2 regions of the Burkholderia cenocepacia genome follow, and region 1 is predicted to be linked to the other one. Evidence: riboswitches for the same ligand, from Rfam matches in the RefSeq annotation. Region 1 holds a riboswitch; the other holds the start of a gene.

Region 1 (5,714 bases):
GCGGCCTGAAGTCGGGCGGCACCATGCTCGGCGCGGCCCTGTCGTCGGCCCCGGTCCAGCAGGCGACGCAGGCGATCAGCACCGCGATCACGCCGCTCGTGACGACGGCGGGCCAGCTCACGCAGCAGGTCGGCACCGCAACCGGCCTCGGGCAGCCGGTCGCGGGCCTGCTCGGGCAGGTCGGCGGCGCGATCACGTCGGCCGGATGGAAGGTGACGTCCACGTCGCCGCAGCCGATCGTCGGCGCGGTCGGCGGCCTGGTTCGGGCAGTCGGCAACACGGTGACCAATACAGGCGGGCTCGTGAACCCGAGCGGCCCGAACGGCGCGGTGCCGGTTGCCGGTCTGGTGACGAGCGTGGTCGGCGGCATCCCGGCGACCGTGCACGATGGCTCGGCGACCGGTACGAGCGGCGGCGGCTCGCCGCTGGGCGGTCTCGCCAATCCGCTCGCGCCGGTGACGTCGCTGGTGGGCGGCCTGCTCGGCGGTGCGATCGGCAAATAGCCGGCCCGTACCGATCGTCATGCGAGGGGAACGCGATGCATGACGGGGGCCGGCGACCATCGGTCGTCGCCGGTTCGGCCGGTCGCGTCGGACGGTCCCGAAACCGCGGCCCGCTACCGACGCGTGTCGCCGGGCTTCGACGACGGCCGCGCCATCCCGCGCGCCGGCAACGGCGTCGACATCACGATCGACGTGCGCGTCTCGCCGTACAGGTTGACCCGTTCGATCAGTTGTTCGAGATGGGCCATGCTGACGGCGACGAACCGCATCACGTACGAATCCGCGCCCGTCACGTGATGGCATTCGACGACTTCGGGAATCGTCTCCAGCAGCTTGAGGAACTTCGCTTTCGCCGGTTGCGGCACCGTGATGCCGATCAGCGCGCTCACCGGATAGCCGGCCGCGGACGGATTGATCCGGGCGGTGTAGCCGTCGATCACACCGGCCGCTTCAAGACGCTTCACGCGCTCCGTCACCGCCGGCACCGACAGGTGAACCTGGCGCGCGAGCTCCGTATAGCTGATGCGCCCGTTGTCCTGCAACAGCGCCAGCACCTTCCAGTCCAGATCGTCCATTGCGGTTGGAGTTTTTAAGGGAGAGCCGCCATTTTTCCTTAAAAACCGCATTCAGCGGGGGCCGGACTTTCCCTACGATGCCTGTTCGAGCCACTGGATGTTGCAAGGAGCAGGCGATGTTGTTCATCAAATCCGTCGTGATGGGGCTGTCGATCGCGGTGCCGGTCGGCCCGATCGGCATGCTGTGCATTCAGCGCAGCCTGAGCCGCGGCTTCCAGGCGGGCTTCGCGACGGGCATCGGCGCAGCGTGCGCCGATGCGATTTACGGCCTGCTCGGCGCGCTGGGCGTCGCGGGCATCGTCACCGCGTTCCCGATGCTGACCGTCGGCCTGAAAATCGGCGGCGGCGCGTTTCTCGTCTGGCTCGCATGGACCATCGCACGCCAGGCGCCGGCCGCGCCGGCGGGGCAACGCGACCTGCCGCGGTCGACCGTCCTGCGCGATTTCCTGACGACGTTCGGCCTCACGCTGTCGAACCCGATGACGATCGTGTCGTTCGTCGGGATCTTTGCGGCGCTCGGCCCGTTGCCAGGGGCGCGGGAAGGCGCGATGTGGGCGACCGTCGCGTGGATGGTGGCCGGCGTGTTCATCGGTTCGGCCATGTGGTGGCTGTGCCTGAGCAGCGCGAGCGCCGCGCTGCGCACGAAGCTGTCGTTCGCGTTCATGCACGGGCTGTCGCGTGTGTCGGCGGCCGTCGTCGCGGTATTCGGCGCGATCCAGCTGGTCGCGGGCGTGCGCGGGCTGATCTAGGCGCGCGTGCCGGTGGGGTTCCTTGCGCCGATGTGCGTGGCCATCAGAACGTATAGCTGACCTTGCCGAACGCGGTGCGCCCGAGCGTGTTGTAGCCGTACGCGGTCATGTATTGCCGGTCGAACAGGTTCGACAGCGACGCCGACACGGTCAGGTGCGCATTGATCCGGTACGACGCGCGCAGGCTCACCGTCAGGTACGACGCCAGATACTGCCGGTTGGCCGGATCGTCGAACGTCGAGCCGCCGTACAGCAGCGACGCGCCCGTGCTGAGCGCGTGCAGCTTCAGTTCGTCCCACGTGTGGTCGACGTTCAGGCTGACCGTCTGGCGCGGCCGGCGGCTGAGCCAGGTCTGGTTGGTTTCGTCCTGCGGATTCAGGATGCCGACCGCGACGCTCACCGGCGTCGAACGGCCGATCGTCCCCTTGTACGACAGGTCGATGCCGCGAATGTGCGAACGGCCGATGTTCATCGGCGAGAACGTCGCCGGGTTGTACGCGATCAGGTTGTTGACGCGCGTGTCGTAGATCGCCGCGGTGAACATGCCGTACGCCGTGTTCGCGTCGAGCGCGGCCTCGACCGACGTGCTGCGTTCCGGGCTGAGGTTCGGATTGCCGTAGCCGGGGTAGTACAGGTCGTTGAAGGTCGGCAGGCGGAACGCATTGCCGTACGACACGCGCGCCGTGTAGACCGGCGTGATCGCCCACGACAGCGCGGCGTTGCCGGTGTTCACCGCTTGCCCGGCGATGATCTCGTGACGGCCGGCCACGAACATCGTCACGCGGCCGAACGTCGCCGACTGGTGCAGCGAGAACGCGGAATCGTTGCGCGTCGGCACGCCGCCGGGAATGTCGACCGGCAGGAACGCCTGCTCGCGCGTGAAGTCGTACGCGAGCTTCGATTCGCCCGACAGCGGCAGGCCGAACAGGTGAAACCCGTGCTCCTGATGGGTCAGCGACGTCGACGTGCTGATGCGCTGCGAATTGATCTGGTCCGTCGCGAGCGCCGGGTTGTCCGCGTAGATGAACTGGCGGTCGTTCGCATAGCCGAACGACTGATCGAACTGCGTATCGGGCGTGATGTCGAGATGGAACGCGACGCCGGTCGTCAACTGGTGATCGAGCTCGCGATTCGCGTAGCCGCTGTTGTCGTAGGACAGATCGGAGCGGTGGTACAGCGCGAACGTCGAGATCGACCAGTTGTCGCGCGCATAGCCCAGCCGCGCATCGAGATCCTGCGCGTGATACGGATTGCGGCCGTCTTCGTGGCCGTAGAAGAACGGCCGCGTCGCATCGATGCCGGCCGTGTTGTAGTCGTGCAGCCCGAGCGAGTAGGTGAGCCCGCCGAGCGCGGCCAGCGGCCCCGTCGGCGGCACCGTGCCCGACGTGCGGAACTGCGTGTCGAACGTCTTGTTCGAGCCGCCGCCGAACGACACGGTGGTCCGGTTCGGCTGGTTGGCGGCGCGGCGCGTGAAGAGCTGCACGACGCCGCCCATCGCGTTGTTGCCGAACGACGCGGCGGCCGGCCCGGAGATCACTTCGACGCGCTCGAACGCTTCGGTCGGCAGGTCGGCCCACGGCGCGATGCCGGTGGTCGGCGAGCCGATCCGGATGCCGTCGATGAACACGGCGACCTGGCTCGCCGACGAGCCGCGGATGCTGACCGATGCGGACGAGCCGGGCCCGCCGTTCTGCGCGACGGTCACGCCCGGCAGCGTCGCAAGCGCCTGCGTGATGCTCGGGTCGGCGGGCGACAGCCGGTCGAGATCCTCGCGCGTGAGCACCTGCGTCGATGCATAGCGGCGGTCGAACGATTCGGGCAGATGCCGTGTGTCGGTCACGCTGATCGTCGGCAGGTCCGCGCCTGACGCAGGCGCGGCGGGCTGCGCCTGCGCCGTGTCGCCAGCCGCATGGGCGAGCGGGGAAAGCAGCGCGGTAGCGGCGGACGTGGCAAGCAGGTGACGAATATTCATGAGACAGCGGGACCAAGCGTGTGGCGTGTACGGCGATCGTGAGCCGAGGGCGGGCAAGGGGCGCATGCCGACGGCGTGTCGGTGCGACGCTTCCGGTCGGGAAGCGGATTCGGGAACGATGGACATCTGACGGATCCTGAGGTCGGGTCGTCCATGCAACGGGCGGCCGCCGGGGGCGGCGCCTGGCGCATCGGGACACCCCGCCCGGTGCGGCTGCTGGACCTCGGGTCGATGGCAGGTCTCCTGGCTCGCGGGTCGTCGTCCGTGCGGGCCTTCCCGGTTTCCCAGTGGCATGCGGTGGCACGGATTCGCCGCTCACAGTTGCGGGGGCAGCCGCAGCTTCGAGGCGTTGCCTCGCCTGCGTTCCCTTTTGATCCCGTCTCCGGGAACCATCAGCGCGCAAGGGTAATGGCGCGCCCTCCGGCGCGTCAATCGTGCGGCCGGGTGGGGATGTAAAAAAACGTCATTGTCCGGCGGCGGAGTGCCGGATTCGCTCGCGCTCTCCCGACGGTACAACGTTTCACGTCTGATGAAACCGGCGGGTCGAGCGCGTGACTTCGCGCCGGGCGCGACTGGCTGATTCCGCCACCGGGGACGATCGACAGCGCACGGCAGCGGCGCACCGACGATCTCCACGGCACCCGTGGTCCGTCGCTGCCGACGTTCGTTCTGAATGCCGCGGCGGCGCGTCGTTACATGTGCGTGCCGCCATGCGCGCGGCCGCCCGGGTCGCCGCCGCGATCGGGCGGCGTATTGTTCTGATCGATCTTCGCGAGCACGAAGCCGGCGGGCGGCAACGCGGCGGGCGAACGGTGCACTGCTTGCCCGGCTGCGGGGTGAGGCGCGGCGGCGGGAAAACCGGATGACGTCACATCCGGTTGAGCGAACGCCGGCAGGGAGGCGGCCGCGAGGGCGGCGGCGGCGATCGCGTGCGTATTCATGGCGACTCCTTCACGACTGAATTCAGGACGACGTAATCAGTCTAGGGCGCGAAACTAAACGCGCCGTGAAGGGGCGGCGGCACGCATGACAGGATCTTCATGCGCGCCGCGACGGTCAGGCGGGCGCCGACACCAGCGCGCAGAAGTTCTCGAGATCGACGTTGCCGCCGCTGATCACCACGCCGACGCGCTTGCCCTGCAGCGCATCCTTCATCCGCCGCACGGCGGCGAACGACAGGCAGCCGGTCGGCTCGACGACGATCTTCATCCGCGTGGCGAAGAAACGCATGGACTCGACCAGTTCCGCGTCCGTCGCGGTCAGGATGTCGTCGACGTCGCGGCGCAGGATCGGGAACGTCAGGTTGCCGAGGTGCTGCGTCTGCGCGCCGTCGGCGATCGTGCGCGGTGTGTCGATATGCACGATCGTGCCGGACCGGAACGATTGCTGGGCGTCGTTGCCGGCTTCCGGCTCGACGCCGTACAGCTTCGCGTGCGGCGACAGCGCGCGCGTGGCGAGCGCGGTGCCCGACAGCAACCCGCCGCCGCCGAGCGGCGTGAACACCGCGTCGAGCGGGCCGACTTCGTCGAACAGTTCCTTGGCCGCGGTGCCCTGGCCGGCGATCACGTCAGGGTGATCGTAGGGCGGAACCAGCGTGAGCCCATGCTTTTCCGCGAGATCGCGCCCGATCTGCTCGCGATCCTCGGTATAGCGGTCGTAGGTCACGACATTGCCGCCGTAGCCGCGTGTCGCGGCCATCTTCGCGGCCGGCGCGTCCTGCGGCATCACGATCGTCGCGGGAATGCCGAGGATGCGCGCCGACAGCGCGACCGCCTGCGCATGGTTGCCCGACGAGAACGCGACGACGCCGTGACGGCGCTGTTCCGCGTTGAAGCGCGACAGTGCGTTGAACGCGCCGCGGAACTTGAAGGCGCCCATGCGCTGCAGGTTCTCGCACTTGAAGAACACCTGCGCG
Region 2 (5,714 bases), 920 kb from region 1:
AGCCGGCACGCTCCAGATCTTGCGCTTTAATTCGGGCGGCGAAACGGGGAAACGTTGAAGGCGCGGCACCGACACACTGAACGTGGCGACGTGCCGGAGCGAAGAGGCGAAGAGGCGAAGAGGCGAAGAGGCGAAGAGGCGAAGAGGCGAAGAGGCGAAGAGGCGACAAATCGAGCCTACGCGGCGGATAGCCGGCTATCGCCCGCCACCCGCCGCACCCACGATCAGGCCAGCGACCGGAACAACCAGTAAAGCCCTGCTGCCAGCGCGATCGACGCCGGCAGCGTCAGCACCCATGCGAGGACGAGGCTGCGCACGGTGCTCCATTGCAGCCCGGAGCCGTTCGCCGCCATCGTGCCCGCGACGCCCGACGACAGCACGTGCGTCGTCGACACGGGCAGCCCGTACATGTCGGCGGCGCCGATCGTCAGCATCGCGACGAGTTCGGCCGATGCGCCCTGTCCGTACGTCAGGTGCTGCTTGCCGATTTTTTCGCCGACGGTCACGACGATCCGCTTCCAGCCGACCATCGTGCCGAGGCCCAGCGCGATCGCGACGGCCACCTTCACCCACGTCGGAATGAACTTGGTCGCGTGGTCGAGCTGCTTGCGATAGTTGTCGATCGCGAGCTTGTCATCGGTGGCGAATGCGGGCTGGCCCGACTTCTCCATCAGACGAATGGCTTCGGAGACCAGATACATCGTGTTGCGCACGTTGTCGACGTCGTGCTGCGGTACGGCCGCCATCGAGCCCGACGCGCCGACGGCGGTCGCGAGCGACGTGGACAATTGCGCGACGGCCGGCAGCACGGCGGGCGTCAGTTCACGATGCTGCACGTAGTGTTCGACATCGGCGCGCGGGTTCGCGGACGGCGCGACGCCGTTCGTGTACTTCCCGAACGTCGCGGCCGCCTGGTTCGCGACCGCCACGAAAGTCTGCGATTCGGCGGGCGTGACGGCCTTGTTCAGCGCGTAGGCGGTCGGCACCGTGCCGATCAGGATCAGCATGATGAGGCCCATCCCTTTCTGCCCGTCGTTCGACCCGTGCGCGAACGACACGCCGGTGCAGGTGAGGACCAGCAGGCAGCGAATCCAGAACGGCGGCGGCTGATCCTTCGGCGGCTCCTTGTACAGCTCCGGAATCCGCACGAGCGCCTTCAGCGCAAGCAGCAGCAGTGACGCACACAGGAACCCGACGATCGGCGACAGCAGCAGCGACTTGCCGACGCCGAGGGCCTGGCCCCAGTCGACCCCACTCGTGCCGGACGGCCCGTGCATCAGCTGGTTCATCAGCCCGACGCCGATGATCGACCCGATCAGCGTATGCGAGCTCGACGACGGCAACCCGAAATACCAGGTCGCGAGGTTCCAGACGATCGCGGCGATCAGCAGCGCGAACACCATCGCGAAGCCCGAGCCGCTGCCGACCTGCAGGATCAGCTCGACCGGCAGCAACTGCAGGATGCCGAACGCGACGGCACCGCTCGAGACCATCACGCCGAGGAAGTTCCACATGCCCGACCAGATCACCGCGACGTTCGGCGTCAGCGAGTGCGTGTAGATCACGGTCGCGACCGCATTCGCGGTGTCGTGGAAGCCGTTGACGAATTCGAAGCCGAGCGCGATCAGCAGTGCGGCGCCGAGCAGCAGGTATGGGAACAGTGTCCCTTCGCGGACCGGCGCCAGATCGGCGACCAGGTGCGTGGCGATATAGACGGCGCCGAGCACGAGCACCAGCAGGAATGCGGCATAGCCGACCTGTCGGGTGCGTGCGACGGAGCCCGGATTGTTCGGGGCGGACGAAGCGGGTTGATTCATGACGGCATCTCGTGAGGGAACCGCGTCCGATGCTAGCTGCGGCTAGCCGTCAGTTTGATGACAGTCGGGATGACGAACGGTGTGTCTTACGGGATGTAAGGCGGGCGGCGGCATGCGACGCGCCGGAGCGCGTCGTCGACTCACATAGTGAACATCACAGTGACTTACGCGCCGGTGTCGCGCGGGTCATCGTCCGTCGTGGCCAACGTCCAGCCGGCCGGCGATGCGACGAACGTCGTGCACGACAGCGGCGCGACGTCGAGACGCGCGGCCGCTTCGGGAGCCATCCGCAGCACATGCGCGATGGCCGCGCGGACGATCGGCGCATGCGTGATCGCGACGACGTCGCGCTCGGGCGGCAGCGCGTTCAACCAGGTGCCGATCCGGTGCGCGGCGGCTTCGAACGATTCGCCGCGATGCGGCGACGCGGACGGCGTGCCGAGCCACGCGGCAAGTTCGTCAGGGAGGTCGCGTGCGAGATCATGCAGCCGCTTGCCGCGCCAGTGGCCGTAATCGATGTCGCGCAGCGCGTCGTCGATGTCGGCGCGCAGCCCGAGCGCATCGGCGGTCTGCCTGGCGCAGCGTGCCGGGCTGCACAGCACGAGCGAGCCCGCGACGGCCTTCCACCGGCCACGCAGCGCAGCAGCTTCGGCGAGCCCGTGCGCGTCGAGCGGATCGTCGTCGGGAAACGTGCCGGTGCGCATGGCGCGGGTCGATGCGTGGGCGATCAGGCGCAGTGAGGCAGGTAGGGTCATGTCGGTTGTCGGATGATCCGGAACGGAGCGCGCTCGCCCATCTGTGATCGCTTCAATACGCGAACGTTCGCGCGTACAATTCGCCCGATACGAAGCGCGGAAGCCGGTGCAATTCCGGCGCGGTCGCGCCACTGTAACCGGAGAATCGATGATCCCGGAAGCCAGACCTGCCTTCGTACCCATCCATCATTTGTCGGGGCGCGATTCCCCTGAGGTGCATCCATGAGCGAAGCAGTGCTGAAGCCGGCGGTCGTGCCGGCACCCATTCCCGTCCGTGAGTTGTTGCCGTGGGCCGTGTTCGTCGGCCTGATTCTGCTGCTGGCCTTGTATTTCGTCGGTGCGGAACAGGGCGCGACGTCGCTCGTGCCGGGCATGGTCGTCCACGAATTCGTCCACGACGGCCGCCATCTGCTCGGCTTTCCCTGCCACTGACGCGGAGCCTACGATGGTCGGAAAGCTGCTCATGCGCGGGATGCTCGCAGGCATCGCCGCGGGCCTCCTCACGTTCGGTTTCGCCAGGATCGTCGGCGAACCGCAAGTCGATCAGGCGATCGCCTTCGAAGAAAAAACCACCGCCGCTCAAGGCGAGGCGCCGGAGCCCGAGCTGGTCAGCCGCCACACGCAGGCCGGCCTTGGCTTGCTGACGGGCGTCGTGACGTACGGCGCGGCATTCGGCGGGCTGTTCTCGCTGGTCTTCGCGTATGCGTACGGACGCGGCAGCCGCCTGCCGGCACGGCCGCTGGCCGCGTGGCTCGCGCTGGCGGCATTCGTCGCGCTCGTGATCGTGCCGAACCTCAAGTACCCGGCCAATCCGCCGTCGGTCGGCGATCCCGACACGATCGGTTATCGCACCGGGCTGTTCTTCCTGATGATCGCGATCTCGGTCGCGACGATGGTGTTCTCGGTCGGCGTGCGCCGCCATCTGCTGGCGAAGCTCGGCCAGTGGAACGCGTCGATCGTCGCCGGGCTCGTGTTCGTCGCGATCATCGCGGCCGTGCAGGTCGGGCTGCCGTCGGTCAGCGAGTTGCCGGCCGATTTCCCGGCGGCGTTGCTGTGGAAGTTCCGCGTGGCGGCGATCGGCATGCAGGTGATCATGTGGACGACGCTCGGCCTGCTGTTCGGCGCGTGGGTCGAACGCGGCGAACGCGCCGGCATGCGCGCCGCCTGAACGCGGGGCAAACGGGCGCGCCTAGCGCAGCATGCGTGGCGCGTTCCACGTCGATTCGCGCGCCAGCGCGACGAACGCGGCCAGATAGTCGACCGCTGCGTCCGCTTCGCGGATGCCGAGAAAGATCTGCTTTGCGATGCCTTTCTTGCCGAGCTTGACCGGCACGACCGGCATCCGGTCCGCATACTCGTCGGCGAGCCACCGCGGCAGTGCTGCCACGCCGCGCCCACTCGCGACCATCTGCAACATGATGTCGGTCGTCTCGATCGACTTGTGCCGCCTCGGCACGATGCCGGCCGGCGTCAGGAACTGGTTGTAGATGTCGAGCCGGTCGGTTTCGACCGGGTACGTGATCAGGACCTCGTCGGTCAGTTGCTCGGGCGTCACGTGGTCGACGTTCGCGAGCCGGTGTGAATCCGCGACCACCAGCACCTGTTCGTAGTCGAACACGGGATCGAAGCGCAGCCCCGGCTTGTTCAGCGGATCGGGTGTGACGAGCACGTCGATGTCGTAACCGAACAGCGCGCCGATGCCGCCGAACTGGAAGCGCTGCTTCACGTCCACGTCGACGTCGGGCCAGCGCGACAGGTACGGCGACACGACCTTCAGCAGCCACTGGTAGCACGGATGGCACTCCATCCCGATGCGCAGCGTGCCGCGCTCGCCCTTCGCGTACTGCTTCATCCGCTCCTCGGCGAGCTCGAACTGCGGCAGCAGCCGGTTCGCCAGCTTCAGCAGATATTGCCCGCCCTGCGTGAGCCGCAGGCCGCGGCCTTCACGGTCCCAGATCGGCGTGCCGAGCTGCTGCTCGATCTTCCGGACGGTGTGGCTGAGCGCCGATTGCGTGAGGTGCAGCGCATTGGCCGCCGCGGTCAGCGAGCCCTGACGCTCGACTTCACGAATGACGACGAGATGGAATCGTTCCAGCATGGATCGCGCGCATCTCACGGATGCATGAAAAATGTTAATGGATGAATGAAATAATGCCATTTTATTTCATGGTTTGAAATCCCTATGATGGCTGCCGGATCTACTCTTTCTTCTGAACGGCAGCTTCATGGTCACGACACACAACCTCGGTTTTCCGCGCATCGGCGCGAAGCGCGAACTCAAGTTCGGTCTCGAACGCTACTGGAAGGGCGAATCGTCGCGCGACGAACTGAAGGCGCTCGGCGCCGCGCTGCGCCGGCGCCACTGGCACGACCAGCGCGATCTCGATCTCGCGCCGATCGGCGACTTCGCGTTCTATGACCAGGTGCTCGACATGAGCTTCACGCTCGGCAACCTGCCGAAGCGCGTGCAGGATTTCCACGGCGATGCGCTCGACAATTATTTCCGCGTCGCGCGCGGCCGGTCCGCGCAGTCGGCCGAGGAGCACGCCGCGTGCTGCGGCGGCGTCGCGGCCGGCGAAATGACGAAGTGGTTCGACACGAACTATCACTACATCGTGCCGGAGTTCCATGCGGACACGAACTTCTCGCTCGATCCGTCGCGCCTGCTGCTGCAACTGGCCGAAGCGAACGCGCAGGGTGTGAATGCGAAACCGGTGATTCTCGGCCCGGTCACGTATCTGTGGCTCGGCAAGGCGAAGGACGATTCGGATCGCCTCGCGCTGCTGCCGAAGCTGCTGCCGGTGTACGGCGCGCTGCTCGACACGCTGACCGCGCAGGGCGTCGAATGGGTGCAGATCGACGAGCCGATTCTCGTGACCGAACTCGATGCCGAATGGCGTCAGGCATTCCGCATCGCGTATGCGGCGCTCGAAACGCGCCGCATCAAGCTGCTGCTTGCCACGTACTTCGGCCAGCTTCAGGACAATCTGACGCTCGCGGCGTCGCTGCCGGTCGACGGCCTGCATATCGACGCGATCAACGCCCGCGACGAAGTCGACGCACTGGTGCGTGAGCTGCCGGCCGAACGCGTGCTGTCGGTCGGCGCGATCAACGGCCGCAACATCTGGAAGACGGACCTGAA

What was found. Region 1 has a riboswitch for cobalamin ahead of SY91_RS20765 (TonB-dependent receptor domain-containing protein). Riboswitches for the same ligand answer to the same signal wherever they lie in the genome.
Region 2: linked by a shared signal. The riboswitch ahead of SY91_RS24740 (CbtB-domain containing protein) and the one ahead of SY91_RS20765 (TonB-dependent receptor domain-containing protein) in region 1 are both predicted to bind cobalamin.

Annotation. Positions count from the first base shown of each region.
Region 1 is NZ_CP060040.1:948,512-954,225, reverse strand. Features, by position in the region: gene SY91_RS20780 (collagen-like triple helix repeat-containing protein) at 1-503, shown strand, start outside; gene SY91_RS20775 (Lrp/AsnC family transcriptional regulator) at 617-1,078, opposite strand; gene SY91_RS20770 (LysE family translocator) at 1,195-1,827, shown strand; gene SY91_RS20765 (TonB-dependent receptor domain-containing protein) at 1,871-3,799, opposite strand; cobalamin riboswitch at 4,015-4,208, opposite strand; gene SY91_RS20760 (hypothetical protein) at 4,492-4,740, opposite strand; gene SY91_RS20755 (threo-3-hydroxy-L-aspartate ammonia-lyase) at 4,856-5,714, opposite strand, start outside.
Region 2 is NZ_CP060040.1:1,867,181-1,872,894, reverse strand. Features, by position in the region: gene SY91_RS24750 (inorganic phosphate transporter) at 225-1,817, opposite strand; gene SY91_RS24745 (histidine phosphatase family protein) at 1,982-2,572, opposite strand; cobalamin riboswitch at 2,619-2,762, shown strand; gene SY91_RS24740 (CbtB-domain containing protein) at 2,795-3,004, shown strand; gene SY91_RS24735 (CbtA family protein) at 3,018-3,740, shown strand; gene SY91_RS24730 (LysR family transcriptional regulator) at 3,762-4,670, opposite strand; gene metE (5-methyltetrahydropteroyltriglutamate--homocysteine S-methyltransferase) at 4,798-5,714, shown strand, end outside.